Regions from separate parts of the Parageobacillus sp. VR-IP genome, predicted to be linked through region 1. Evidence: predicted binding sites of a transcription regulator. Region 1 holds the regulator's gene; each other region holds the start of a gene.

Region 1 (7,403 bases):
GAAGCGTTTTATAATGAACTTGTTCACAATCGCTATGCCAAATATATTGTCATGGTGCATCGCGGCCGCGTTATCGGTTATGGCGGGATGTGGGTAGTGATCGATGAGGCGCATATTACGAATGTAGCGGTATTGCCGGAATTTCGCGGCAAAAAATTAGGAGAAGCGCTCATGCGCAAATTGATGGAAACGGCCAAACAGCTAGGGGCTGTAACGATGACATTGGAAGTTCGTGTTTCTAATCATGTCGCCCAATCGTTATATCGAAAATTAGGATTTCGCAATGGTGGCATTCGTAGACAGTATTATCCAGATAATTTAGAAGATGCGCTAGTAATGTGGGTGAATTTATCATGAATCATGACATATATGTGCTTGGAATTGAAACGAGCTGCGATGAAACAGCAGCGGCAGTAGTGAAAAACGGAAAAGAAATTTTATCCAATATCGTCGCCTCGCAAATGGAAAGTCATAAACGATTCGGCGGCGTCGTGCCGGAAATCGCATCGCGCCATCATGTCGAGCAGATTACGTTTGTGATTGAAGAAGCGATGAATAAGGCGGGTGTTTCTTTTTCACAGTTAAGCGCGATTGCGGTAACACAAGGCCCAGGATTAGTCGGTGCGCTGTTAATCGGGGTCAACGCGGCAAAAGCGTTATCATTTGCCTATAATATTCCTCTAGTCGGCGTTCATCATATCGCAGGACATATTTACGCCAACCGTCTTGTTGCTGAGATGAAATTTCCGTTGTTGTCTCTTGTTGTTTCTGGTGGACATACGGAACTCGTCTATATGGAGAAACATGGAAAGTTTCAAGTGATTGGCGAAACGCGGGATGACGCGGCAGGAGAAGCATATGATAAAGTGGCGAGAGCGTTAAACCTTCCTTATCCGGGCGGGCCTCATATTGACCGTCTTGCCCAGGAAGGAAAGGCAACAATCGATTTGCCACGGGCCTGGCTCGAAGAAGGATCGTATGATTTCAGCTTCAGCGGTTTGAAATCGGCCGTATTAAATACGCTGCATAACGCCAAACAGCGCGGTGAAGAAATAGATCCAAAAGATATGGCAGCCAGCTTTCAGGCCAGCGTCATCGATGTGCTGGTGACCAAAACGATCCAGGCGGCAAAAGAATATCATGTTCGTCAAGTGTTGCTTGCAGGCGGGGTCGCCGCTAATCGAGGATTAAGGACAGAATTACAAAAACAAATGGCGAAATTAGACAACGTTGAGCTGGTGATACCGCCGTTATCATTATGCACTGATAATGCGGCAATGATCGCGGCGGCCGGAACCGTATTGTATATGCAAGGAAAACGGGCGGATATGGCATTAAATGCAAACCCAGGCCTGGAGTTAGAATAAGGGGAATGATACGGGCTTTTTTTCAGGATTTATTCTTGGAAGAAGTCCGTTTTTTTATTAAAAAAATAAAGGTTGTGCATATATTTATCCACAAGTTGTGGATATTGTGGAAAAATAGAAAAATCTCTATGATATCAGGGAAGAAATAATCACAGTTTTTTTTACATAACCCCCCTATTTTTTGTGGATAATGTGGAAAAACCGGTGAATAACTTGAATAACGGGAATAAAATTGGGGATAAGTTTGTGGGTATGTGATTAACTAAAAAAACATCCACCTGTTCATAACGGGTGGATGTTTGTGTATTTTGTTATTTCAGTGTATGAAGTTCTTCCCATTCCACTAATAATAGATCCAGTTTTTGTTTCATTTCCTCGTTCTCTTTTGTCAGCTGTTGCACTTTTTCATGATCTTGGTAAATGTCAGGATCGCATAATTGTTCTTCCACGTGCGCAATTTGTTGTTCTAATTCGCCAATTTCCGCTTCGATTTCTTCAATGCGGCGCTTGCGCTGCCGCTCTAGTTTTTTTGCTTCTTTTTCTTGTTCATAATTCAATTTTTTCGTTGATTCTCCACCAGGAAGGTTCGCATTGGTTTGCCGCTGCTCCGCAGCAGCGAGACGTTCGAGTTCCAGCATTTCTTCTTTTTTGGCGATATAGTAGTCATAGTCACCTAAATATTCGGTAATTCCATCACTAGAAAGTTCGTATATTTTCGTGGCGATGCGATTGATAAAGTAGCGGTCATGAGAGACGAATAAAATCGTTCCAGGGTATTCAATTAAGGCGTTCTCGAGCACCTCTTTGCTGTCTAAATCAAGATGGTTGGTCGGTTCGTCTAAAACAAGGAAGTTCGCTTTTTGCATCATCAATTTGGCAAGCGCCAGTCTTGCTTTTTCCCCGCCGCTTAGCTCCGATACGTGCTTTAGCACATCATCCCCAGAGAATAAGAAGTTTCCGAGCACGGTGCGGATTTCTTTTTCCGTTTTGTCAGGGAATTCATCCCAAAGTTCATCGAGCACGCGCTTATTTGAGGACAAGTCGGCCTGGTTTTGGTCATAGTAGCCGATTTGTACGTTCGAGCCGTAGCGGAAATGCCCTGCTTGTAGCGGGAGTTTATTGACAATCGCTTTTAGCAACGTGGATTTGCCGATTCCGTTCGGTCCAATCAAAGCGACGCTTTCCCCGCGCGTGATGCGAAAGCGGACATTGCGAAAAATTAGCTGATCCGCATCGTATCCCACTGCGACATCTTCAGCGATTAACACGTCATTGCCGCTTTGCCGCTCGATTTCGAAGGAAAACGAAGCAGCCTTTTCGTCCCCGATCGGCTTCTCCATTCTTTCCATTTTTTCGAGCCGTTTTCTTCTGCTTTGCGCGCGCTTGGTTGTCGAAGCGCGGGCAATATTGCGCTGAATAAAATCTTGCAGCTTTGCAATTTCTTCTTGCTGTTTTTCATATAGTTTTCGTTCCCGTTCGTATTCCTCCGCCCGTTGCTCCAGGTAACGGCTGTAATTGCCGCTATACCGCTTTAATGTTGCACGTGACAGTTCGTATACTTGGGTGACTACTTTGTCGAGAAAATAGCGGTCATGCGATACAATTAAAATAGCGCCAGGATACGTTTGTAAATATTGCTCCAACCATGTTAATGTTTCGAGGTCTAAATGGTTGGTCGGCTCGTCCAAAATAAGCAAATCGGGCTTCATTAACAGCAATTTTCCGAGCGCCAGCCGCGTTCGTTGTCCGCCGCTTAGCGATTGGACAGGAGTCGTCATATAATCGTACTTAGAAAACTGCAAACCGTGTAAAATGGAGCGAATATCAGCTTCGTATTGGTAACCACCTTGTTCTTTATAGCGCTCTTGCAACGCGTCATAGTCTTTTAATAGTTTTTCATAACGGGAAACGTCTGCAAGCAGATTGGGATCGCCCATTTGCATTTCCATCGCTCGCAATTGCTTCTCCATCACCTTTAACGGGGCGAATACCGTCATCATTTCTTCCCAAATCGACAACGAAGAGTGAAGCCCGCTGTCTTGGGCAAGATAGCCGATTGTTACTTCTTTTGGTTTAATAATCTCCCCGCTATCGTAAGACATTTCACCGGCAATGATCTTTAATAGGGTCGATTTCCCGGCTCCGTTTCTCCCAACAAGAGCAATACGGTCTTTTGATTGTATTTCTAATTTTATATTCGATAAAATAAGGTCAGCGCCAAAATATTTTGTCAGTTGGTTAACTTGTAAAATGATCATTGTTTTTCACCTCTCGTTTGACAATAATAGTGTAGCGTAAGTGACTTTCTTATCGCAATAAAACGATAAAAGACAGATGACGAAAAATAGTGTATAGTTTATAAGTGGAGGAGATTATGTTGTCATCATTTACCCATTTCAACGAACAAGGCCGGGCAAAAATGGTCGATATTACGAACAAAGAGGATACGGTTCGCATAGCGGTCGCGCAAACAAGTGTGACAGTAAATAAGGAAATTTATGAAAAAATGACAAACCACACGATCGAAAAAGGGGATGTGCTTGCCGTTGCGCAAGTGGCAGGTATTATGGCAGCGAAAAAAACAGCCGATCTCATTCCAATGTGCCATCCGCTTATGCTAAAAGGTGTCGACATTCAGTTTGCCTGGCATGTCGAAGAAGAAAAAGCGTTGTATCAATTGTTGATTACCGTAACGGTGAAAACGAAGGGAAGCACGGGGGTGGAGATGGAAGCGCTAACGGCAGCCTCTGTATGTGCGCTGACAGTATATGATATGTGTAAGTCGTTAGATAAAGGAATGGTTATTGGCCCAACCTATTTGGTAGAGAAAAAAGGTGGAAAGTCAGGACATTATCAACGCGAAAAAAGAAGTGCTGGGGGATTCATCAATGAGCAATGAACAGCCAAAAATTCCGCAAGCAACGGCCAAACGTTTGCCGTTATATTATCGTTTTTTAAAAAATTTACACGCTTCTGGGAAACAACGCGTTTCTTCTGCCGAACTGAGCGAGGCGGTCAAAGTCGATCCTGCGACGATCCGCCGCGATTTTTCCTATTTTGGCGCGCTTGGCAAAAAGGGATACGGATATAATGTCAACTATTTGCTGTCATTTTTCCGGAAAACGCTCGATCAAGATGAGGTAACGGAAGTCGCACTATTTGGAGTCGGGAACTTAGGCACCGCATTTTTAAATTATAATTTTTCGAAAAACAATAATACGAAAATTGTGATGGCATTTGACGTAGATGAAAGGAAAGTCGGTACAGAAGTCGGCGGGGTGCCTGTCTATCATTTGGATGAATTGGAAGACCGTCTTCACGAGGGGATTCCAGTAGCAATTTTAACGGTGCCAGCCCATGTTGCTCAGTGGATTACCGACCGTCTTGTCCAAAGAGGAATTAAAGGAATTTTAAATTTTACACCAGCGCGCTTGAACGTACCCAAGCATATTCGCGTCCATCATATTGACTTAGCGGTCGAATTGCAGTCGCTCGTTTATTTTTTGAAAAACTACCCGCTTGAATAAAAGGAGAGAATAAAACGTGAAATATTTATTAATCGTGCTTGTCATCTTATTATTGTTTGGAACAAAAAAACTTCCAGAATTGGGCAAGTCGCTCGGTCAATCGCTCCGCGAATTTAAGGATGCGACGAAAGGATTAGCCGATGAGGATGAAAAAAAAGCCGACCAATGATGAGTTAGGATGGTTGACATATGAACGATAAAGAAATGTCGGTGTATGAGCACCTAGGAGAGTTGCGAAAACGGCTTATCATTGTTCTTGTTTTTTTTGGCATTGCTTTGATAGGAAGCTTCTTTTTTGTAGAACCGGTCATTTTATATTTGCAGCGGACGGATGAAGCAAAAGAATTGACGATGAATGCGTTTCGTTTGACAGATCCGATCAAAATTTATTTTCAGTTTGCTTTTGTCATTGCCTTTGTTCTTACTGCTCCGGTTTTGCTTTATCAACTTTGGGCGTTTGTCAGTCCGGGATTGTATGAAAAAGAGCGAAAGGTCACTTTAAGTTATATCCCTATTTCGATTGTTCTCTTTTTCGCTGGCGTTAGTTTTGCGTATTTTGTTTTATTTCCGTTTGTCGTTCGTTTTATGCAAAATTTGGCGGAACGCCTGGGCATTCATCAAGTCATCGGCATTAATGAATATTTTGAATTTTTGCTTCAGCTCATCTTGCCGTTTGGCATTGTCTTTCAGCTGCCGGTAGTAGTGATGTTTTTCACAAGACTTGGTTTGATTACACCAATGTTATTGATCAAAATACGAAAATATGCTTATTTGGCCTTGCTGATTGTAGCTGCGGTCATTACGCCGCCGGATGTATTATCGCAAGTCATCGTGATGATTCCGCTTTCGATTTTATATGAGGCAAGCATTTGGATTTCTAAGATGGCTTACCGCAAAGTGCTATTGGCGCAACAGGAACAAGAAAACCTCCCGTGAAATCAAACGGGAGGTTTATTGCGAAAGTGGAGTGCGAATAGACGTATTGCTGCTCCAAAATCAAGCGTAGCCAGGATGGCAAGGAAGATCGTGAAAAAGTTCCAAATCGTATCTTTTGCACTTTGAATGGACAAGTAAGTAAATAGCACTCCCATCAGAAAATAGAAAAAACCAAATTGTAATGGCGTCCCTTTCATTGTTTAAAAGCCCCCAATAATGAGTTGTATCTGCTCTGTCTGCCGCATTATTTTTTCAATTTCATCAGCAAACAATGTTTGTATGACGACCACGAACGTATTCATGGTAACATGGGCGAAAATCGGAACGAAAATGCGTCCCGTTTTCGCATAAAGAAAGGCAAACGTAAATCCCATTGCTGCGTACAAGAGCAGGTGTTCAAGTTCCATATGGACGATGGCGAATAAAAGCGAACTAACTAGCGCGGAAATGAAGAAGTTGTATTTTTGATATAGCGTTCCAAAAATAATTTTACGAAAAATTATTTCTTCTAAAATCGGACCGATAATGGAAGTCACGACCATTAATAAAGGGGTGACTTGAATGATTTCAACAATTCGTTTTGTGTTTTCCGAGCCTGGTTCGATACCAAGCAAGCGCCATTCAACATTAGCGGCAAGGCTTTGGGCAAAGAGCGACAAAAAGACGCCGCTGATCGCCCACATCCAAGCGACGGGCAAAGAAACGCGATGACGAGTATGCCGTTGTTTTATATCCTCACGCAAGAAAAAGATAATAATAAAAAACGCAATAGCAAAGCTAATGACCGCCCAATAGCCAGAGGCGAGCTTTGCGGCAACGAGTTTATTTTCGACATGTTTTCCCACGCCGAGAAAGCGCAAAAGCGGAACTCCTACAATACCAGACAGTTGCATGATGATATACGTAATAATGACATACCAATATTGTCGTTTCAAGGAAACTAACCCCTTTGCCAACAAAATAGTGATACTTCCCGTATTTTAGCACATCTTTTGCAAAAATATAAAAAAATTGATTGCCGCCGTTTATCGATCATGGAAATGTGAAATACTTGAAAAGGGTATAGAAGGAGTAAAGAAAAGCGGTTATTTTTTTTATTTCCTACTTGCAAAAAAAGGAGAAGTTCATTAATATTATAAGTGTGTTAGCACTCGATTAAGATGAGTGCTAATAAGAACGGCGAAAATTATTGTTAAGGAGGTTGTTTTCCGTGTTAAAGCCATTAGGTGATCGCGTTGTCATTGAAGTGATTGAAACGGAAGAAAAAACTGCAAGCGGTATCGTATTGCCAGACACTGCGAAAGAAAAACCACAAGAAGGCAAAGTAGTTGCTGTTGGCAAAGGACGTGTGCTTGACAGCGGTGAGCGTGTAGCTCCGGAAGTAGAAGTTGGCGATCGCGTTATTTTCTCGAAATATGCTGGAACAGAAGTAAAATATGACGGCAAGGAATATTTAATCTTGCGTGAAAGCGACATTTTGGCTGTTATTGGCTAATATACAGCATTTATAACATAGATATGTACAAAATACTTAACTAAAATACTTAACGATTCCATTTTATAAGGAGGTAAC
Region 2 (7,403 bases), on a different contig from region 1:
ATGTGTTTCCCGGCAAACACTTTCACTTCCTTCATTTTTATATGCCCTCCCCAAAAAACCGTCACAAATAACAGCAATATTTTTAACCGCGATATTTGATCAACGACAATGATATGGAACAGGCCATCATCTGATTTTGCGGACGGCGCTATTTTCATTCCTCCACCATAATAGGAATGGTTCGATATCGTGACAAGCCAAGTCCGCTCAAATAAATGCTTCTCCCCATCAATCTGCAAAACTACTTTGGCCGGCTGGTAGAAAATTAATTCTTTCATTAAATAGAACACATAGACAAATTTGCCAAGAGAAAGGCGATTGAACAACGACTTTAGTTTGGAGCGATTTACTTTTCGCGAAATTTGCGCATCAAAGCCGCAGCCTAAATTGTTCACAAACACCCCTTCTTGTACATGCGGACCTGCAAATTGGCCAATATCATAGGCAGAAAAACAATGGCTTTTCAGTAATAAGAGAATGTGCTCCAACGCTTTTCGAGGATGATTCGGAATGCGGATGCCGCGCGAAAAGTCATTTCCCGTGCCTGCTGGTATATAGCCAACAATACCGTGCTTAAATGGAAAGACACCGTTTGCGACTTCATGGACCGTGCCGTCGCCGCCGATGGCAATAATGGCGGCAGTTTCGCTCGTACTCTCAATGATTTGCCTGGTAATTCGTTTCCCATCACCTTGCTTCTCTGTAAAAAATACTTCATATGAAATATGTTTTTTGCGAAGAACTTTCTCTAATCTTTTCCATACCTTTTTGCACCGCCCATTTTTCGCCGCTGGGTTGACAATAAAATAAAGTTTCATCCTTTCTCCCCCATAAAAACTCCGTTATCAATTTTTCTCAAGGATGCTGTATGTTTATGTGCATATACATTAAATTAACGCTATTGTACATTATTTCTTTAATTTTTATGAAGTAATATCCAGCAAATTTACTGCATGCGTGTCATCCTTATCTATCACTTCGAGCTTTTAAATCTAGTTTTGCAATATTCTCATAATAATGTAAAATGATACAATAAACACATAGTTATTTGATAATTTAAAATTTTAATTGAATAAATATAAAAATATATGGTAGTATGGTAATAATCTGCAAACCAATAAGCTACCGTCTATGATCATGCTGCATCATTCGTCATCAGAAGGAGGAAATGCCTATGATTGTAACAAAAGAAAACTTAAATCCGTATGAAATCGTCAAAAAACAAATTGAAACAGCTGCAGCGAAACTAGGTTTAGAACCGCACATCATTGAAATTTTAAAAAGACCGATGCGAGTTCTCTCCGTATCATTCCCTGTCAAAATGGACGATGGTTCCATCCGAGTATTCGAAGGATATCGCGCTCAGCATAACGATGCTTTAGGCCCTACTAAAGGGGGAATCCGCTTTCATCCTGATGTTACACTCGATGAAGTGAAGGCATTATCAATGTGGATGTCGTTTAAATGCGCTGTCGTCGGACTTCCTTACGGCGGCGGAAAAGGCGGAGTCGTCTGTAACCCGCAAACATTAAGCCGTGGAGAATTAGAACGAGTCAGCCGCGGATTTATCGAAGCCATTTCGCAAATCATCGGCCCGGATAAAGATATTCCTGCGCCTGACGTTTATACAAATTCACAAATCATGGGTTGGATGATGGATACATATAGCCGCATCAATCAATCTTTCTCCCCAGGCGTCATTACGGGAAAACCGCTCATCATCGGGGGATCGAAAGGAAGAAATGAAGCAACCGCGCACGGTTGTGTCATTACGATTCAAGAAGCGATGAAAAAGCTTGGACGTCCGTTAAAAGATGCAACCGTCGCGATTCAAGGATTCGGAAACGCGGGAAGAACCGCCGCCAAACTGCTTGCAGAACTGGGATGCAAAATCGTCGCTGTCAGCGATTCCAAAGGCGCTATTTATGACCCGAACGGATTGGATATAGCGAAAGTAGAACATTTGAAAGATCATCACACTTTGCTCGACTACGGTGCGGAATATCAAATCGATCCTTCCGCTTTATTGGAACTGAAAGTAGACATTTTAATTCCTGCCGCTTTGGAAAACGCGATCACATCGGAAAACGCTGACCAAGTTCAGGCGAAAATCATCGCAGAAGCGGCAAATGGCCCAATCTCTCCGGATGCAAACCGCATCCTCACAGAGAAAGGAATTATCGTCATCCCTGATATTCTTGCGAACGCAGGCGGCGTAACCGTATCCTACTTTGAATGGGTGCAAAATTTAATGAACTATTACTGGAGCGAAGAAGAGGTGAACAAAAAATTAACGGACATCATGGTGCAAAGCTTCCACGCCGTTTATGAAGCAGCGGAAGAGTATGAAACCGATCTGCGCACAGCCGCTTACATCATTTCGTTAAAACGAATCACAGAGGCGATGAAAGCGCGCGGCTGGGTATAAAAACTAGAAGCAGCTTTGAAACGAAGCCCCACTTGGGGGCTTTGCTTTTTTCTGTCTATTATTCTCTTTTTCATTTCTTTTCCGCAACAAAAAATCCGAACTCGTTTGTGAGTTCGGACTGAATTTCTGTTATTGTTGTTGCTGTTTTATATCCTCTCCGATAATTTTCACCTCTAATTCAAGATCAACGCCGAATTTCTCTTTTACCGTCCTCCGCACCATTTCAATGGTTGCAATATAATCGGAAGCGGTGGCGTTGTTTTTATTAATAATGAAACCAGCATGTTTCGTCGATACTTCCGCCCCGCCGACTCCTTTTCCCTGCAGGCCGCTGTCTTGAATGAGTTTGCCCGCGAAGTATCCAGGAGGCCGTTTAAATACGCTGCCGACCGATGGGTACTCGAGCGGCTGCTTTGATTCACGCTGGAACGTTAAGTCGTCCATTTTTGCTTTAATTTTTTGCGGATCGCCTTTTTCGAGCTGAAACACGACTTCAAGCACAACGTCGTGCGTCTTGCTGATAATGCTCGTGCGGTAGCCTAATTGCAAATCATCTTTATACATCGTCTTTAGCTCGCCTTTTTGCGTGACAACCTTCACATGGTCCAGCACGTCTTTTACTTCCCCGCCGTAGGCTCCCGCGTTCATCATAATCGCGCCGCCGACAGAGCCAGGGATACCGCAGGCAAATTCGAGTCCTGTCAAGCTATGTTCCAAGGCGAATCGGGAAACGGTTTTAATGTCGGCACCGCTTTGCGCGATAATTTTTTCTCCTTCCACCTTTATTTCCGCAAGATGTTTTAACTGCATAACAATACCGCGAATGCCACCGTCGCGGACGATCACGTTCGATCCGTTGCCAAGCAACGTAAAAGGAATCTGAAATTTTTCTTTTAGTCGAATAACGTCAACGACTTGTTCATACGTCGTCGGCCAGACAAGAAAATCCGCCTTGCCGCCGATTTTCACTAACGTATGATATTTCATTGGTTCATCGCGCAGGACATTTTCTTTCCCGCAAATTTGCACTAATTCTTGATAAATCACATCATTTGCATACATCGCTTTTCCCTCTTTACTTTTCTGTTCATTCATTTGGTGAAATACGTATATCCGCTTCTAATTTCACCTCGACATTTCCTTTTATCGCTCTTGATATCATGCAGCTTTTTTCTGCTTTTTCCGTAAGAAGCGCCGCTTTTTGGACATCTTTGTCCGTCGCTCCAGCAGACAATGTAATCGCAGGACGATGAATGATCGTTTTGTACGTGACCACACCCCGCTCTACCTCCACAATTCCTTCCGATTCCATTGTGAGTTCATCGACCGGAATGGAAGAACGTTCTAACATCGCCGCAAGCGTGATTAAATAACATGTTGCTGCTGCACCTAACAACATTTCATCTGGGTTTGTTCCAATTCCCGGACCATCCATTTCTGATGGAACGGATACTTTCGTCTTCAACTGACCAGCGTCAATAAAGCCGTTGCCATTTCTTCCACCAGCCCATTCCGCTTTTAAATGAAAATGATGTTGTTCCATTACACTCCCCCCGCTTCGCGAAAAATCATCCATTTTATCCGAAAACGTCACATGACAATCCATCGTCTGCTTTTTCATGACGGAACACCATATTTATTTTACAATAAACACCTCGTTTTGGTAACGAACAAAATCTAATAACGTTCCCCAGTCAGTAAGCACTCTTGCCTATTGTAGTAAAATTTTTTTCGCATGGTAGAATAACCACTTTTCCATAACCATTCTATTTATATAGCCAGTCCTTATACAGACTAATGATGAAAAGAAACATAAAAACGATGTCATTACATATTTATTGCAAGACATAATGCATACATCCATCAGCTCGCCATAAAAGAAAAGCTGATTGGCAGAGGAATTGCTGTTTCCCATCAATCAGATATACAATGGCAGTATTGAAGTTTAGGGCTTTCTTTAAAGATTCATCCAAAATCCATTTTGTCCGCCCCAATCTACATCAATCGTTTTGTTCACAGCACCCACTTCAACCATTAAATTTTATCTTCTTCATCTTAACTGAATTTTATTGGGTTCCAATATTCCATGTGCTTTTAGCTCTTGTATTTTAAAACATCCTACCAATGATGAAAAAGAGAATACAAATCGAGATAAAGAAGCAAGAGGCCATTTTATATAAACTAATTTTCGGCATGATAAAATTTTTATAATATAATCATATTAATATTAAAAATATGCTTTTTTTATTCAAATTTTATTCAAATTGTAAGCGCTATATATCATTGAAATTTAGTTTTAATAACTTTAAAATGATAATGTGAGATTATTCACAAATAATTATCAAACAAAAATATTTTTGGAGCATTATGTGAAATATTTCACAAAAACAGAAATTTTCTAAGGAGTGACCGAGATGGGAAAAACAACAAGAAAAGTGGCGATCATCGGTACAGGTCTAGTAGGTTCAAGCGCAGCTTACTCAATCATTAATCAAGGAATCTGTGAAGAATTATTAATGGTCGATATCAACAAGGAACGCGCTATAGGCGAAGCCTTAGATTTATCACATTGCATTGATTTTACAACTTCAAGAACAAAAGTTCGTCCTGCATCATACAACGACTTAGAAGATGTCGATGTGGCTATTATTACTGCCGGCCCACCGCCAAAGCCGGGACAAACTCGCCTAGATACACTTGGAATTGGCGCTAAAATTATGGAAGATATCATTCCACAAATTATGGAGAGCGGTTTTAATGGCATTTTCTTAATAGCTTCCAACCCAGTTGATATTATCACATATCATGTTTGGAAACTATCCGGCTTACCAAGAAATAAAGTGATTGGAACAGGCACTTCGTTAGATTCTTCGAGATTAAAAACCTTTTTATCCGAAATTTTAGATGTCGATCCAAGAAGTATTAACGGCTACATGATGGGTGAACACGGTGATTCGCAATTTGCGGTCTGGTCTCACACTTACGTAGGTGGCAAGCCACTTCTAGAAATTTTAGAGGAACGAAAAGAAGAACTTGGTGAAATCGATTTAGATCAAATTGTCAAGAAAGTTAGAAAAGTAGGTTTTGAGATTTTAAAAAGAAAAGGGACCACTTACTACGGTATCGGAAATGCATTAGCTTTTATTACAAAATCGATTTTCAATGACGACCATAAAATCATCGCCCTATCTTGCGTGTTGGATGGGGAGTACGGTGAAAGAAATATTTGCACAGGCGTTCCTGCCGTTATTACTCGCGAAGGAATTAAAGAAATTGTCGAGCTTCGCTTAACGGAAGAAGAGAAAGCAAAGTTCAGACAATCCAATGCTATATTGCGAAAATACATGGAAAGCATCGGCTATAAACAAGAGGCTTTATCCATTGTGTAAGTTGCTTTGTGAAAAACTTCTGGAAAGAAGGAGTTTCTTATGAAAGTGTATGTGATGCCAAGAATTTTTAAAGCTTCAACAGGAATTGCACAAGGAATTTTTGTTACGCTCGGTATTGGTTTACTTATTAAAAACATAGGAACAAACTTTGGAATTGATGCACTTGAACAAATTGGTACGATTTCGATTAGTCTGATGGCACCAGCAATCGGTGCGGGAATTGCCTTAATGCTGGGTGCAAACGCCCTTGTCATCTTCTCGGCAATGATTGCAGCAGCAGTCGGGGCAGGTGCATTAAGCATTACAGATGCAGGTGTTCTCATTAAATCAGGAGAACCAATTGGAGCACTGCTGACGGCTACGATTGCAACTTATGTAGGCAAACGAATAAGCGGAAAAACAGCTCTCGATATGATGATTGTTCCATTAGGAACCATGTTAATAGCTGGATTGGCCGGGGTATGGTTATCACATGTAATCGCTCCTGTTTTAACAATGGCAGGCGAGATGATTAAATCATCAACTGCAGGTAACCCACTGCTTTCGTCTATCGTTTTAGCTGTCGTTTGGGGATTGTTCTTAATCTCACCGGCATCATCCGTGGCATTAGCGATGGCCTTAGATTTAAACGGCATTGCAGGAGGAGCAGCTTTAGCAGGCTGTGTGGCGCACTTCATCGGATTCTCTATCATATCTTGGAAAGAAAATCAACTTGGCGGGATTTTGGCCCAAGGTGTATGTACTCCTAAAGTACAATTACCTAACATTACAAAAAACCCATACATCTTACTGCCAACAGTAGTTGCCAGTGCGATTGTTGGGCCAATCTCCGCGTTAGTCTTCAAAATTGAAGCAGGAAAAGAGATTGCAGGTATGGGATTAAGCTCTTTTGTAGCTCCGTTACAACTGTTAACAACATATGATGCTGGATTTATTGTTCCAGCAATGCTCGTCACTTACGTACTTGTGCCAGGTGCAATCTCATATGCAATCTATTATATCCTTAAAAAGGCTGGAAAAATTAAAGAAAATGACTTAAGATTGCCGAACTAATATAAAACAGAAGGTGTCCCAAATCGGGACACCTTCTTTCTGTTTCTGATGGAGCATACCGAAATGGCGAACAGTGCCAGCCAAATTCAATATTTTAACGCAACGTTCACCGCAAAAACATACCGTAAAAAAACACAAAACCCGAACTCCACATTTGAGTTCGGGTTTCTTTATGATGATTCCGACTGGGCTCGAACCAGCGACCTCCACCCTGTCAAGATGAAACAGGAGATTTTATGAATTTTACTTAAGAAAGATAAGACCTTTTTACATTCGAAAAATGTTGATATATCAAGGTTTCCCTAATTTCAACATTCACTAGGTTATACCGAATTTATCGAATGGCACCATTTTGGGCACCAAATTTGGCACCAGAATGACACTAACAAAAAATCCTCTAAAGGTTGATGTGACAGGCTTTCTAAGCACATTAAAAATACTGGAGGGCTTAATAAGATGGATTCTACTAACCGTAAGGAAATTCTTGAATATCTTATTGGATTAATTCGACATGAGAAATATCAGATCGAAAG
Region 3 (7,403 bases), on a different contig from region 1:
GGACACGAAAAATCGGCTGGCAGCCGTTCCTTTCCGTTCCAACATACTCAAGCCTGGAACATGCGTAATAAATCGGATCAAACGCCCCCCATACCGCTAAAACGCATTGTCTCGCTTTTTCCTTCATACACTCCCCTCTTTTCCGGTTATTGCTCATTTACATTGATATTGTGAAACATTCTCCTAAGGTTTATAAATGGATAAAAAAGGGACGGACAAACCGCATAAAAATTCATATTTTGCACAAACTCGATAATAATCTTGTTCATCAGGTGATTGACATGAAAACCGTACTCTTTCTTCCATTGTTGCAAATCCCCTCCGGCCATCACCAGACGGCGGATGCGTTAAAAGATGGACTTCTAGCTATGGATCCACAGTTACAATGCCATAAAATAGAACTGCTCTCATCGCGGCTAGGAAGAGGGGAAAAGCTAGTTTCCTATATTTATGTAAACTGGATTCGTCATTTCCCTAAAACATACAACACCTTGTACTATCACTCCGTCGTCCGCCAGAAAAAGAGACAGCTATCATTTCCGCATTACGAACTGCTTTTTCTTGAACATGTAAAAAATATAGTGAAACATGTCCAGCCAGATATCATCGTCTGTACACATTCCCTTCCTTCCTACTTGTTAAACCGGCTCAAAAGAAACGGGGAAATAACCAATCCGGTCGTCAACGTCTATACCGATTATTTTGTTCATGGTTTATGGGGAACGGAAGCTATTGATTGCCATTTTATCGGCCATCCTTATATGAAAATGCAGCTGCGTAAAAAAGGAGTTCCGGAAAACCGCATTTGTGTAACCGGCATCCCGCTTCACCCTGACATAACGATCGGAAAACGGGAAAAACAAATGAAGCGCTCCCGCTATTTCGGGCTTATTTCCGGCGGCAGCTTAGGCATTGGCACGCTTAAGCATATGTTGAAAAAAATTTCTCACGACGATCCAATCGATTATTATGTCCTTTGCGGGAAAAACGAACGAATGTACAAGCAGCTGCAAAGCGAAAACCATCCTCGCCTTATTCCGCTTCCTTACATTTCATCACGCCAGGAGATGAACGCGCTTTATGATCAAGCAGATTTTATTTTAACCAAACCAGGCGGCGTGACCATTAGCGAATGTTTATATAAAAGACTGCCGATTTTTATTTATGATACGCTTCCGGGGCAAGAGGAAATCAACTTTCGCATATTGAAGCGGCATCATCTCGTGTTTGATTTTTTAAACTGGAAGGAGTTGCGTAATATTTCCGATGCTATTCTTTCTATTCTTCACTCTCCGCAAATCACGCACTATTTCGCCCATGTCGAACAATACCACCGCCAGCTTTCTGCCGAGCACCCAGCAGCGTTGCTCTACGCGAAGCTCGTTTCCTTGGAAAAGCCATTATTTCTTGGCGCAAACAATCCTGCGGCCGGCAAAAAGAAAGGCTCGTCTTCTTAGACAGACCTAATTGCTACGTAATCTAAGGTAAAGAGCTGTTTAAGGGCGAAAACGGAAATGGGCGTTCATCTGCCCTTTTAACATTTTTTCCCGCAGCTCTTTCGTCATTTCCTGGCGGATTTCCCTTGTCGGAACCCCTTCTTCCCGCTTATTGGCAATCTCCATTAACTGTTCAACATCGGCGAACGAATATTTGCGAATTCCGTTCGAGCGATCCGGAAAAATCAACTTCCGCTCTTCATAATAGCGGATTTGCCGCTGCGATAGCCCCGTTAATTCACTGACGATGCCGATAGAGATGACTTTTTTGAATTTATAGGAATCTTCTTTATTCGTCATCCTCTTCACCTCACATGTTATATTTCCTAACATAATTATAACGATTTTTTACCATTTATGATTATTTTTGTAAATAAAATTAACATATTTTTTAATTTTATTGTAAAGTGGCTTAACAAAATAAATGTAATATGAAGAAAAACACCGTATATTAAGGGATAAATACGAGGAGGGAAAAAAGATGGGGAAACTGATGCGCACAGCAATTACGAGGCAAAAGCGATTTTATATTGATAGACTGTTGCAAACTGGCTTGTTTCATGACTCTGCCGCACTGCAACAATGGACAGTAAGCGAATTGCAGAGCGAATACGAACGGCACAGAATACGAAAGAAGAAGCAGGGGGATGAACATGGACCAAAAAGCTCTTGAGCTGGCCAGACGGATCGTAGAACTTGATTTGAAGCGCGACGCGATGTTCGAACAATTGATCCAATTAATTGGAGAGCGCGCCTACGAAGTACTGCGTTTCGTCCAAAACCGTATATAACGGCAGAAAAGGACAGCTGGACGCTGTCCCTTTCTTTTTGCGCTTGCCTGCATCTCTTGCTGACAAAATACCGGCAAGATCCTTGTTTCTGTGTTATGCTCTTACGGACTGTTTCACCGCTTCGGCGGACTGATTGATGCCGCTTTTCATGTTTTTTGCAGCTTCTGAACGATCCAAAAACCGCCAACATCCCAAACCTCTTCTCTCATTCTTGCGGGCGCCACAAATGTTCGTTTAATTTCTCTCTTATTCCATCCGGAATCGGCTCCGGCCTTTGCGTTTCGAAGTTAAAATTGACGTAAACCGATCTTCCTTTCGCGCAAAGTCGCCCGCTTTGATGAATTTCTTCGTAGATGGTTAGACTTGTGTTGCCGATACGCTCGATTCCTGTATAAACGGTCACTTCCCTGCCATAATAAATTTGATTCACATAATCTACTTCCATATGGATAATCACCATTCTCCAATTCTTAAAGGAAAGATCGGGAGTAAACATTTTAAAAATTTCTTCCCTCCCGGCTTCAAACCATACCGGAATCGTCGTGTTGTTAATATGGCCGACGCCGTCTGTTTCGGAAACTCTTGGGACAATGACAGTTGTAAACATTGACAACCTCCATTCCCTGATTTTTAAAAAATGTAACTCGTTCTAGCTAGGCAAGAGGCAGCTCCGATCATTGCGATAAATAAGGTTTTACGGCAAACGAACTGTTCCAAATAAAAACGCAAAGGAAAGCCGGATCAGGCTTCCCTTTTCTTCACCGTAGCACAGCAGGCCGTTTCTATCAATATTTTTCCTGCTCATCCCTCTATCTTATTTCGGCTCCGTCACCACACCTTTAAAAGCGGATTGGTAAATCGTCCGTATATCGTCTTCCAATAACGGCAGCGGGCTGCGCGCCAGCAATCGTTTTTGCTGGGCGGCATCTTTCGTTAAGCTTTCCAATGCGCTTTCCGGGATGTTAAAGCCGCCGAGCGTTCTTGGGATGCCGACATCGCGGACGATTCGCTCCAGCTCTTCGACGCATTTATACGAAGCTTCTTCTTCAGAAAGAAAGCTCGAGTTTCCTCCCAGCGCATTCAAAATATCGGCCATCCGCTTCGTGCAGCTTTTGCGGATGTACCCCATCACATACGGAAGCAATACGGCGTTCGATTCGCCGTGGGCGATATGAAATTGCCCGCCTAACGGATAGGCGAGTGCATGCACTCCTGCGACCCCGGCGTTAAAAAACGCTAAACCGGCTAAATAGCTGCCATTGCTCATATCGATCCGCGCCTGCTTATCTGCGCCGTTTTCCACCGCTTTGCGCAACGACCGCGCGATCAAACGAATTGCTTGAAGCGCTAAACCGTCTGACGTCGGGCTGGCATTAACAGATACATACGCTTCGACCGCGTGGGTTAGCGCGTCAATTCCTGTTGCGGCCGTCACCCGCGGCGGGACGGAAACGGTTAATTGCGGATCGACAATGGCGGCATCCGCCAATAAGTAGTCGTGAGTAACAACGTCTTTCGTTGTCTCTAACGATAATACGGAAATGTTCGTGACCTCCGATCCCGTTCCGGATGTGGTCGGAATTAATATTTTCGGCAAGCCTTTTTTTTCAATCTTTCTTGTTCCTGTCAAATTTAAATATTCGGCAACCGAGCCCTCGTGTGCGGCAAGCACCGCAGCCAGTTTCGCCAAATCCATCGCGCTGCCGCCACCGACGCCAATGACGAGGTCAAATTGGCCTTCCCTGGTAAAAGCGACCACTTTTTCCCCCGTTTCTAACGGCGGCTCTGGTACGACATCCGTATAAACATGAACATCATAGCCCTTTTCCTGAAGCGGTTTTGTTACTTGCACGACAAGGCCGATTTTCTCTAGCACCGGATCGGTGACAACTAATATCTTTTTCGCGGAAAACCGCTCCACTTCCGGGACTAAATGATCTAGCGCTCCCCAGCCGACATAGCTAAGTGGTGTAAATACGATGCGTGCGACTGACATTTGGTTCTTGCTCCTTTCTTATTCGTAATATCCTCCCGTAGACTTGCGAAACTTTTTAAATTGTTCGGCGTCATGCCCAAACCATACTTGTGACTTTGTTTCCTGCGCGATACGGCGGATTCGTTCAACGGTGTTCATATAACCGAGCGAGTCGTAAATAATACCTGGCGGCTTAATTGGCGGACCGTAGCTTTCCGCTGTGTAAATCGCATCAGAAGCGAGAATAATCCCTCCCGTTTCCGGCAACTCCACATGCAGCCCCAGCATTCCCCACGCATGTCCACTGCCAAAGTTTAAGACTTTCACCCCTTCCGCAAGGAGGATGTTATCCTCATGCCGCTTGACCGTCCGCCATTGCAAATTATTTTTTATCCATGCATCGATATCCGCCCAAATATATGCTCCTTCTTTTTGATTTCTTGCATAGCATTGCAATGCCCCGTTAAACTCATCTTCATGAACGATGATCGTTGCGTTTGTAAACATTTCTAAACATCCGGCATGGTCTAAATGCAAATGAGAAGCGACTACGTAGCGAATATCCTCCGGTCTTACTTTCAGCTGTTCCAGACGGTTATGCAAATAGCACTCCTCAGTTGCCGTCCACGGGAACATTTGCTGCGTCGATTCTGCCCATCGTCCTTGAGGTCCCATTGAATTAGGATTACAAGAGGTATCAAATAAAATTTTTCCCTCTGGATGATCAATCAGCACCGTATAAATAGGAAATTCCACAAACTCTGTTTGTGCATTTGGATTATGAATCGTTGCTGGATTATGCATCGCGATCATCCAATTTTTATCCATCCTCATTCTCCCGTTATCCATCACATACAATTTAGGACGTGCTTTGATCACATTCGCCATTATTGATCCTCCCCCTTGTCAAAATAATGCTCCTTCTTCATCAGGACCAACCGGTGTACAAAAAATGCTTTCAATATCGGCCTCTCCCCCCCTTTTTTGTCTTGCAAGTCCTATGCCACCTCGTAAAAGCCTGATTTATCTAGCAAAAACTGATAGGCATGCTGAAAAAAATCACCACTAACAAAGGAGAAACCATAGTGATAGCGAAATGAATAAATTGTGACCGTTTTCACCACTCGGTGAAATCATTCACCGTTTTTAAAGGAGAGATCGGATGATGGCCATCATCGCTTCCGAAATGCTCGAACATATTTTTTCCTCCATTCATAACGGGATCATAGTGATCGACAAGCATAACCGCATCGTCTTTTTAAACAAGGCGGCGAAAAAATTGCTGCATATCGAACACGATCACTGGAAAGGAAAAGATATTCGTGGTTTCATTCCGACAACCCAGCTTCCACATGTAGTAGAAACGGGAGAAAGCACCATTGGCGTCAAAGTGAACATCGCCGGACGGGCCTGTTTGGTCAATCGCACGCCGCTCTATTGCGACGGCAAACGCATCGGCGCGATCGCTGTGCTGCAAGATATTTCGGAAATGGAGCATTATCATCAACTGTCTAAAAAAATGGAAACGATTATCGAATTTTCCACCGATGGCATTTATGTCGTCGATGGAAACGGAGTTACGCTCATGGTCAATTCCGCCTATGAAAAGATCACCGGATTTCGCCGCGAGGAATTGATAGGGAGACATATGGAGGAACTGGTTGGTAAAGGATACTTTGACCAGTCCGTTTCCCTTCTCGTTTTGCAACAAAAACAGCGTATTTCCATTTTGCAAAAAATCGGCGGCAAAAAAGATGTGATCGTCACGGGAAATCCGGTTTTCAACGACCAAGGGGAAATTGACATGATCGTCACAAGCGTCCGTGATATTTCCAAGCTGAACGAGCTGAAAATGGAGCTGGAAAAAGCGAAAAGTTTCTCACAAATGAGCCAGCATCGCTACACCTTTTCCACTAGCGACAGCGATGAGCAAATCATTTGCCGCAGTCCCCTCATGAAAACGCTTATTCACAAGGTCGAACAAATCGCCGCCTATCCTACGACCGTGCTGCTCACTGGGCCATCCGGCGTAGGAAAAGAAGTGATCGCCAATATGATTCATCATCTTAGTCCGCGGAAAGATCAGCCGTTTATTAAAGTCAATTGCGCCGCGATTCCCGAGACACTGCTTGAATCCGAGCTGTTCGGCTATGAAAAGGGTGCGTTCACCGGCGCGCAAGCAAGCGGCAAAATCGGCTTATTTGAGCTGGCGGACCGCGGAACGATCATGCTTGATGAAATTGGGGAAATGCCGCTATCCTTACAGGTGAAATTATTGCGCGTCCTGCAGGAAAAACAAATACAGCGCATCGGCAGCCGCCATGCAAAAAAACTCGATATCCGTATTATCGCGGCGACAAATCAAAACTTGTCTGAACTGATCGCGTCTGGAAAATTCCGCTCCGATCTATACTATCGCTTGCAAGTGATCGAACTATTTATCCCTCCGCTGGCGGAACGCCCGGAAGACATCGAACCACTTTTAGACCATTATTTTACATTTTATTGCAAGCTCTATCGCATCCACAAGCGGCTTTCTCCACGCACAAAAGCGGTTTTGCAGCAATACCATTGGCCCGGTAATGTCAGAGAGCTGAAAAATTTAATGGAAAGCTTGGTCGTTTCTGTCCCTGCCCGATACATTGAACCAGATGACCTCCCAACTCATATTCGCAGTCGATCAGACACCTCCTCCTGCCTCACGCTGAAAGAAAAAGTGGAGCAGTTTGAAAAGCGGCTTGTCTATGAAGCGATCGAAAAATCCCCATCGCTGCGAAAAGCGGCGGAACGGCTGGGAATCGATCACTCCACGCTGATCAAAAAGCTAAAAAGATGGAAAAAAACAGAAACACCGCGGCCGTATTAATATGGCGCGGTGTCATCTTGTTCAATTTGTCCGCAAATCCCCTTATTTCCCATCATTCACGCTTTCGCTGTTGCAAAATTTTCTTCTAGAAAACTTTCCTTCTACTTCTACCATTCAAAAATGCCTTATTTCCTTATTAGTCCTTGTACCGCCTCTTCCATCTCCTTCATCAACTCCCTTACAAGCTCCTGAGCCGGTATATTCCTTGCCAAACGATGCCCTTGCCCCGCCCACAGAGACATCATTTGCGGGTCATTGGCCTTGGCCGAAGCGCT
Region 4 (7,403 bases), on a different contig from region 1:
TCCCACGGATCTCCGGTCATGTCGCGCTCGCCGTAACGCGCGCTGTAATAAATGTTATAGCAAAGCACGATAAAGCCAATGCCCATCAGCGCCGCGCCAATCGTCGCCACAACGTTCAACGGCGTCCAGCCAAGTCCGGCCGAGTACGTGTACATGCGTCGCGTCATTCCCATTAATCCTAAGAAATACATCGGGAAGAAGCAAACATTAAACCCAATCATAAAGAGCCAGAACGTCCATTTTCCTAAACGTTCGTTTAATAGATGACCGAACATTTTCGGATACCAATAATGAAGCCCAGCAAAACAAGCAAACACCGTACCAGCAATTAATACATAATGGAAATGGGCAATTAAGAAATAACTATTATGGTATTGATAGTCCGCCGCTGCCATAGCGAGCATAACGCCAGTAACCCCGCCAATGACGAAGTTCGGGATAAACGCCAGCGTCCAAAGCATCGCTGTCGTAAAACGAATTTTTCCTTTGCGCAGCGTAAACAGCCAGTTAAATACTTTCACTCCAGTCGGAATCGCAATCGCCATCGTTGTAATCGAGAAAAACGAGTTCACCGCTGGACCGGCACCCATCGTAAAGAAGTGGTGCACCCAAACGATAAAGCTTAAAAAGGCGATACCAACGATCGAACCGACCATTGCTTTATAACCAAATAGACGTTTGCGGGAAAATGTGCTGACAATTTCCGAAAAAATCCCGAAAGATGGCAAAATGACAATATATACTTCCGGATGGCCCCAAATCCAGAACAAGTTTGCCCAAAGCATGGACATACCGCCGTTGGCCATCGTGAAAAATTGCGTGTCAAACAAACGGTCAAACGTCATTAACGCCAATGCGACCGTTAACACTGGAAACGCGAAAATAATGATGACACATGTAATTAAAACCGTCCATGTAAACATCGGCATGCGCATAAGCGTCATACCCGGCGCCCGCATTTTTAAAATCGTCACCAAAAAGTTAATTCCGGTCATCAACGTCCCAATTCCGGAAATTTGCAAGGCGACTGCATAATAGTTGTTGCCAACCCCTGGGCTAAATTCATTGCTAGCAAGTGGAAAATATGCCGTCCAGCCGGCATCCGGGGAGCCGCCGATGACAAACGAAATATTAAACAGCATCGCCCCGAAGAAAAAGAGCCAGAAGCTTAACGCATTTAAGTACGGATACGCGACATCACGCGCCCCGATTTGCAGCGGGACGACAACGTTCATTAATCCAATAATAAACGGCATCGCCATAAATAAAATCATAATCGTACCGTGCGTGGTAAAAATTTCGTTGTAATGTTGCGCATCGAGAAATTTCATATTTGGTGCCGTTAGCTGTGCTCGCATTAATAGCGCGTCTACACCGCCGCGGAACAACATTAATACAGCACAAATAATATACATGATCCCAATTTTTTTATGGTCTACCGTCGTTAACCATTCATCCCAAAGCCATTTCCATTTTTTAAAATACGTCAACACAAAAACAATACCAATAATGGTTAACACAATCGCAACATCCGCTGCATAAATAAGCGGTTCACCAGTGACAAAAAACTCGCTCCACTTCAATTACGGTTCCTCCTTTCCCGCCATTAATGTTCGTGGTGATCATTTTCCATGTTCCCATGGTGATCGCTATGTTCTCCATTGTTCATATGGTGGCTGTTTTGTTTCGCATGGTCTACCCATTCAAGATGCGTATTCGAAAACGTCATCCGCCCGACTAACCCAGGTTTTAAAATTTCCGCATATTTGTCTTTCGTTAGCTTTGGCGCCGTTTGTTGAACTTCTTTTACCCATTTCTCAAAATCTTCTTTTTTCTGGGCAACCACTTCAAACTCCATATGCGTAAACTGTTTTCCTGAGAAGTTCGCGCTCCGTCCCATATAGGAACCTGGCTGGTCTGCTTGCAAAATTAATTGTGTTTCCATCCCATCCATCGCATATTTTTGGCCGCCTAACTCCGGCACCCAAAACGAGTTCATCGGACCGACGGATGTCAGTTTAAACTTTACGGGAACGTCTTCAGGAATATTGACGTAATTCACCGTTTCAATATGTTGGTCCGGATAGCTGAAAATCCATTTCCAGTTTGCTGCGGTGACATGGATTGTTAACGGCTCGACATCATGGCGCTGCGGTTTTTCCAGCGCAAACGTCGCTTTCACCGTTGGAATTGCCAACACAGTGACAATAATAATCGGAATCGCCGTCCATACGATTTCCAAGAGCGTGTTTCCTTCTTCATCCGGTGGCTCATAATCGGCATTTTCCGGCTTTTCCCGATATCGAATGAGCACAACGGCAAACAATACAAATACGACGGCAATAATCAATAACATGAAGCCAATCGACCACATAATTAAGTCGTATTGTACTTTTGCGACAGGTCCTTTCGGATTTAATACCGCTATGTTTTCACTGCATCCGCTTAACAAAAGCAACAAGGACAAGGGAAGCCACGCAAACCATTTTCGCCCCCGTTGTTTTTCCTGCTTCATTCCGCTCGCTTCCTCCTTTTATGGCACATAGTCCAACTATCATCCTCATAATAAATGAATATCGATAACCTATATTTCTACCATATCAAAAGTGAAAATAGTTGAAACCAACAAGAAGGGGATTTCATAAATTCGAAACATATTTGTCACAAACCATTCAACAATTGTTCAATAAATATTCACGGTTATGGCTAAAAAATGAAATTTACCCAGTCAAAGCCCTTTCAAGAAAAATAAACCTTCCCCACTAATCAGGGAAGGTTAAAAAGAACGGCCTAACCGCACCTTAAGCTGTTTGCGCAGACGCGGATTTAACGTTTGCCACATCCATGTTTCATATAGTTCTTTTTTCTCGGTAAATGATAAATAATAGCGCTCACCTGCCTGCTGACGCGCTCTTTCGGTGACATCGTACAGTGAAAGCGCCGCCGCCACCGATATATTAAAACTTTGGACAAATCCATACATCGGAATCATAAACGTCGCATCGGCGGCACGAAGCGCCTCCTGCGACACACCGCTATGCTCGTTGCCAAATAAAAGAGCTGTCGGCCGTGACACATCGATGTCAGAAAGAGGAATCGTCCCTTCTCCAAGATAGCTGGCATACACTTGATATCCTTTTGCCTGCAAATCGCGAATCGCCGTTATAATATCCGGTTTTTGATAAAGCGTCAGCCATTTATCGGCATGCCGCGTCACAAGCGGGCTCGGCTGAAACGAGGCTTTCCCGGTGACGACATACACATCCTGCACACCAAACGCTTCCGCTGTCCGCAACACCGCCGCCTGGTTGTGCGGATCATCGACCGCTTCGGTCAATACCGTCACGTAGCGTGTCCGCTTTTGAAGTACTTCATACATTCGTTGAAGACGCTCCGGTAAAATCATTTCCCAGATAAGGCGATTTTCTTCCGTCAGCAACCCTTCTTCTTGCAGCTGTTCAATGAACGTTTTTGCTGCTTGTTCGTTCATTGCCATCACCTTCATTCCGCATTAATTGATTAGAGCGAATTTCATTATACAAAATGTGAACCTCCCCGACTAAATCAAAAATTCTATTCGGGACATCCATTGTCTTCAATACAGCTGTACTTACGCTGTTTTTAACGTTTTTATCGTGAAAAGTAATGGTTTCCCAAACCCAATCGTTGTTTTTATAAATTTTCATTTGCGCTTGGTTTCGGGATAAACGTTGAAACATATTCCCTTTATAAAAAACGGGAAAAGCATGATGATCAACTCGAAAAGACGGAGTTTTTTTCGTAAACCTCTTGCTTTGGAAAATCGCCTTCATTCATTCATTTTCCCAATTTTCGAGGTTGGAATAATAACTTTTTTACGTCTCCGAACGCCTTCGCAATCGCCGTTCTTCGAAAATTAAGAAGGAAATTTATAAAAATGATCCGTAAAATTATATTTCGGGAAAGGATTGGTTTTGGTTCGATGGATGAGCTTTTCGACTGCCGGGATCACTTGTTTGTTATTTAAATGTTTCAGATGATCAAACTCTTTTTGAATCACATCGGCAATAAACGCCAACGCCTCCCGATAGATGGTTATCGTTGGTTCGAATGTTTTTGCTCCGTGAGAAATAATTTTGTTTTTTATCGTTTTGGTTTTTTCCAAGCTAACTTTTCCTATCAAACAAACCTTTTATCCGAACATTTGTTTTGCGTCTTTATTATAAAATATTTTATATTTAGTTGAAAGAGGTCGATTTTATAAATTTTACATCTTTAAAAAACATCCCTCGACGAACCCCTCCTAAATGTTTAGCATTATAGAAGGGGAATGCGTTGACGGTTTCGGTTCAAGTACGCGGGCAAATTGCGCCCGCAAATTGCCAAAATGAATTCCCCCATGGTGGAGCATACTAAATACAACAAGATCAATAACTACATTCCGATTTTGTTAATTTTATTAATATTATTACAATAATAAAAACAACGACTATTTACCATATAAATACATTTACAAATACTTATAAATTATGTACCATATTCATGTAAGCGTTTTACAAAATGTTTTGGATATAATCACCGTTGTCCTGACGGATGGGAGGAAACAAAGATGCAAATGGCAAAAAATGAACAAAAACTGCATCGCGGACTAGAGGAGCGACATATTTCGCTGATGTCCCTTGGGGCTGCAATCGGAGTCGGGCTATTTCTCGGCTCTGCAAATGCCATCAAACTAGCGGGACCGGCGATTTTACTTGCATATGCGGTAAGCGGCGTGGTTATGTTCTTTATTATGCGCGCGCTCGGAGAGATGGCCGTGGAAAACCCAGTGGCCGGTTCATTCAGCCGCTATGCGCACAACTATCTAGGACCGCTTGCTGGTTACTTAACCGGATGGAACTATTGGTTTTTATGGGTCGTTACTTGTATCGCGGAAATTACGGCTGTCGGCATTTATATGCAGTTTTGGTTTCCGGACACGCCAAGATGGATATGGGCGCTGGCCGCTTTAGTCTTGATGACATTGATCAATTTCCTCGCTGTCAAAGCGTACGGGGAATTAGAATTTTGGTTTGCCCTTATTAAAATTGTTACGATTGTATTTATGATTGTCGTCGGTTTTGGCATGATTTTGTTTGGCATCGGCAATGGCGGAGTCGCCACCGGCATCAGCAACCTTTGGAAACATGGCGGATTTTTCCCGAACGGCATTACCGGCGTATTAATGTCCTTGCAAATGGTAATGTTCGCTTATTTAGGAATTGAAATGCTCGGCGTCACAGCCGGCGAAGTGAAAAACCCGGAAAAATCGCTCACCCGGGCCATTAACACCGTATTTTGGCGCATTTTAATTTTCTATGTTGGTGCACTGTTTGTCATTATGTCGATCTATCCATGGAATGAAATCGGACAAAAAGGAAGCCCATTTGTGCTGACGTTTGAAAAAATCGGCATTCACACTGCTGCGGGGATCATCAACTTTGTCGTGTTAACCGCGGCCTTGTCTTCCTGCAACAGCGGCATCTTTAGCACCAGCCGAATGCTCTTTAACCTTGCCGAACAAAAGGAAGCGCCGCCTTCTTTCGCCAAATTGACAAAACGCGGCATTCCTGGAATCGCACTGATCGTCACAGCCATCGCAATGCTGTTTGGCGTTTATTTAAACTATGTTTCCGAAAAAGTATTTCAATGGGTAACGAGCGTTGCCACATTCGGCGCGATTTGGACATGGGCGATTATTTTGCTGGCGCAATTGCAGTTCCGCAAACAATTAAGTCCAGAAAAACAACAACAATTAAAATATAAAATGCCGCTTTACCCTTACAGCTCTTATGTTGCTCTCGCCTTCCTCATCGGAGTTACCGCTTTGATGGGCTATTTCAAGGATACGCGAATCGCTCTCTACATCGGACCAGCCTGGCTTATCTTGCTCGTTGCCGTCTATTATGCAAAAGGCATGCATAAGCGTCATGCCCGCGCTTCTGAGGAAAAACAAGTCAGCTAAACAACCGTCTCCATCCCTATAAAAGGGATGGAGATTTTTATTTTTCACCTCCTTCTTCATGTTTATTGCTTCTTTTTCTCGATCTGTTATATCGTTATATCATCATTTATTTCATATTGCTCAATATTTCACAAACTATTCAATAATAGATGGTTATAGTCATCAAAAAATGTAATATTGTATAGACGAAAGCTGTTATATTATTTTTATCAGCCTGTTATATTTACAGGCGATTGGGAGGGGATCTGTTATGAAACAAACCACTGTTGTATTAGACCCTTGGCGAAATTTTAAAGGGTCAAAATGGAAAAAGTCCATTGATGTCCGTGACTTTATTTTAAACAACGTAACTGTTTACTATGGGGATGAATCATTTCTAGAAGGACCTACAGAAGCAACAAAAAAACTATGGGAACAAGTGATGGAATTGTCGAAACAAGAGCGCGAAAAAGGCGGCGTTCTCGATATGGACACATCTGTTGTTTCGACCATCACTTCCCATGGACCAGGTTATTTAAACAAAGACTTAGAAAAAATCGTTGGTTTTCAAACAGATAAACCGTTTAAACGCGCATTAATGCCGTTCGGCGGCATCCGCATGGCACAGCAATCATGCGAAGCTTACGGCTATAAAGTAAGCGACGAAATAAAAAAAATTTTTACGGAATATCGCAAAACACATAACCAAGGTGTATTCGATGTTTACACCGAAGAGATGAAATTAGCGCGCAAAGCCGGAATCATCACCGGTCTTCCAGACGCGTACGGACGCGGCCGTATTATTGGCGACTATCGTCGTGTAGCATTATACGGCGTCGATCGTCTGATTGAAGAAAAACAAAAGGATTTGAAAAATACTGGCGCAAGAACGATGACAGAAGACATTATCCGTCTTCGTGAGGAAATTGCTGAACAAATTCGCGCGTTAAACGAATTGAAACAAATGGCATTAAACTACGGTTACGACATTTCCAAACCAGCGCGAAACGCACACGAAGCATTCCAATGGCTCTATTTCGCTTATCTTGCCGCTATTAAAGAACAAAACGGCGCAGCGATGAGCTTAGGACGCGTTTCTACCTTCTTAGATATTTATATCGAACGCGACCTACAAGAAGGTACACTAACAGAAAAAGAAGCACAAGAACTTGTCGACCATTTCGTAATGAAATTGCGCCTCGTCAAATTCGCAAGAACGCCGGAATATAACGAACTATTTAGCGGCGACCCAACATGGGTAACAGAATCGATCGGCGGAATGGCTATCGATGGTCGTCCGTTAGTAACGAAAAACTCGTTCCGCTTCCTTCATACGTTAGATAACTTAGGACCTGCGCCAGAACCAAACTTAACGGTACTTTGGTCGAAACAATTACCGGAAGCGTTCAAAGAATATTGTGCGAAAATGTCGATCAAAACA

The links. The regulator Rex, encoded in region 1, represses fermentation and respiration genes when NADH is low (regulators of the CRP and FNR family bind a similar motif). The targets are predictions, from matches to a motif close to TTGTGAAATATTTCACAA.
Region 2: the regulator Rex is predicted to act here: its motif matches at 4,796-4,813, upstream of HT574_RS01640 (L-lactate dehydrogenase).
Region 3: the regulator Rex is predicted to act here: its motif matches at 5,368-5,385, upstream of ahlS (AhlS family quorum-quenching N-acyl homoserine lactonase).
Region 4: the regulator Rex is predicted to act here: its motif matches at 6,100-6,117, upstream of pflB (formate C-acetyltransferase).

Annotation. Positions count from the first base shown of each region.
Region 1 is NZ_JABVYQ010000016.1:1,839-9,241, forward strand. It holds gene rimI (ribosomal protein S18-alanine N-acetyltransferase) at 1-357, shown strand, start outside; gene tsaD (tRNA (adenosine(37)-N6)-threonylcarbamoyltransferase complex transferase subunit TsaD) at 354-1,367, shown strand; gene HT574_RS19370 (ABC-F family ATP-binding cassette domain-containing protein) at 1,679-3,625, opposite strand; gene moaC (cyclic pyranopterin monophosphate synthase MoaC) at 3,745-4,266, shown strand; gene HT574_RS19380 (redox-sensing transcriptional repressor Rex) at 4,256-4,894, shown strand; gene HT574_RS19385 (twin-arginine translocase TatA/TatE family subunit) at 4,911-5,063, shown strand; gene tatC (twin-arginine translocase subunit TatC) at 5,084-5,830, shown strand; gene HT574_RS19395 (YdiK family protein) at 5,833-6,027, opposite strand; gene HT574_RS19400 (CPBP family intramembrane glutamic endopeptidase) at 6,031-6,765, opposite strand; gene groES (co-chaperone GroES) at 7,041-7,325, shown strand.
Region 2 is NZ_JABVYQ010000001.1:295,474-302,876, reverse strand. It holds gene HT574_RS01660 (diacylglycerol/lipid kinase family protein) at 1-818, opposite strand, end outside; gene HT574_RS01655 (Glu/Leu/Phe/Val family dehydrogenase) at 1,169-2,428, shown strand; gene murB (UDP-N-acetylmuramate dehydrogenase) at 2,558-3,490, opposite strand; gene HT574_RS01645 (OsmC family protein) at 3,516-3,971, opposite strand; gene HT574_RS01640 (L-lactate dehydrogenase) at 4,843-5,817, shown strand; gene HT574_RS01635 (PTS sugar transporter subunit IIC) at 5,857-6,870, shown strand.
Region 3 is NZ_JABVYQ010000003.1:257,208-264,610, reverse strand. It holds gene HT574_RS09325 (YkoP family protein) at 1-127, opposite strand, end outside; gene HT574_RS09320 (MGDG synthase family glycosyltransferase) at 282-1,457, shown strand; gene HT574_RS09315 (MerR family transcriptional regulator) at 1,497-1,796, opposite strand; gene HT574_RS09310 (Fur-regulated basic protein FbpA) at 1,978-2,169, shown strand; gene HT574_RS09305 (hypothetical protein) at 2,150-2,287, shown strand; gene HT574_RS09300 (acyl-CoA thioesterase) at 2,493-2,894, opposite strand; gene HT574_RS09295 (iron-containing alcohol dehydrogenase) at 3,102-4,283, opposite strand; gene ahlS (AhlS family quorum-quenching N-acyl homoserine lactonase) at 4,302-5,150, opposite strand; gene HT574_RS09285 (sigma 54-interacting transcriptional regulator) at 5,425-7,128, shown strand; gene HT574_RS09280 (nitronate monooxygenase) at 7,254-7,403, opposite strand, start outside.
Region 4 is NZ_JABVYQ010000002.1:489,619-497,021, forward strand. It holds gene qoxB (cytochrome aa3 quinol oxidase subunit I) at 1-1,583, opposite strand, end outside; gene qoxA (cytochrome aa3 quinol oxidase subunit II) at 1,607-2,515, opposite strand; gene HT574_RS07905 (TrmH family RNA methyltransferase) at 2,777-3,490, opposite strand; gene HT574_RS07910 (hypothetical protein) at 3,896-4,144, opposite strand; gene HT574_RS07915 (amino acid permease) at 4,595-5,983, shown strand; gene pflB (formate C-acetyltransferase) at 6,234-7,403, shown strand, end outside.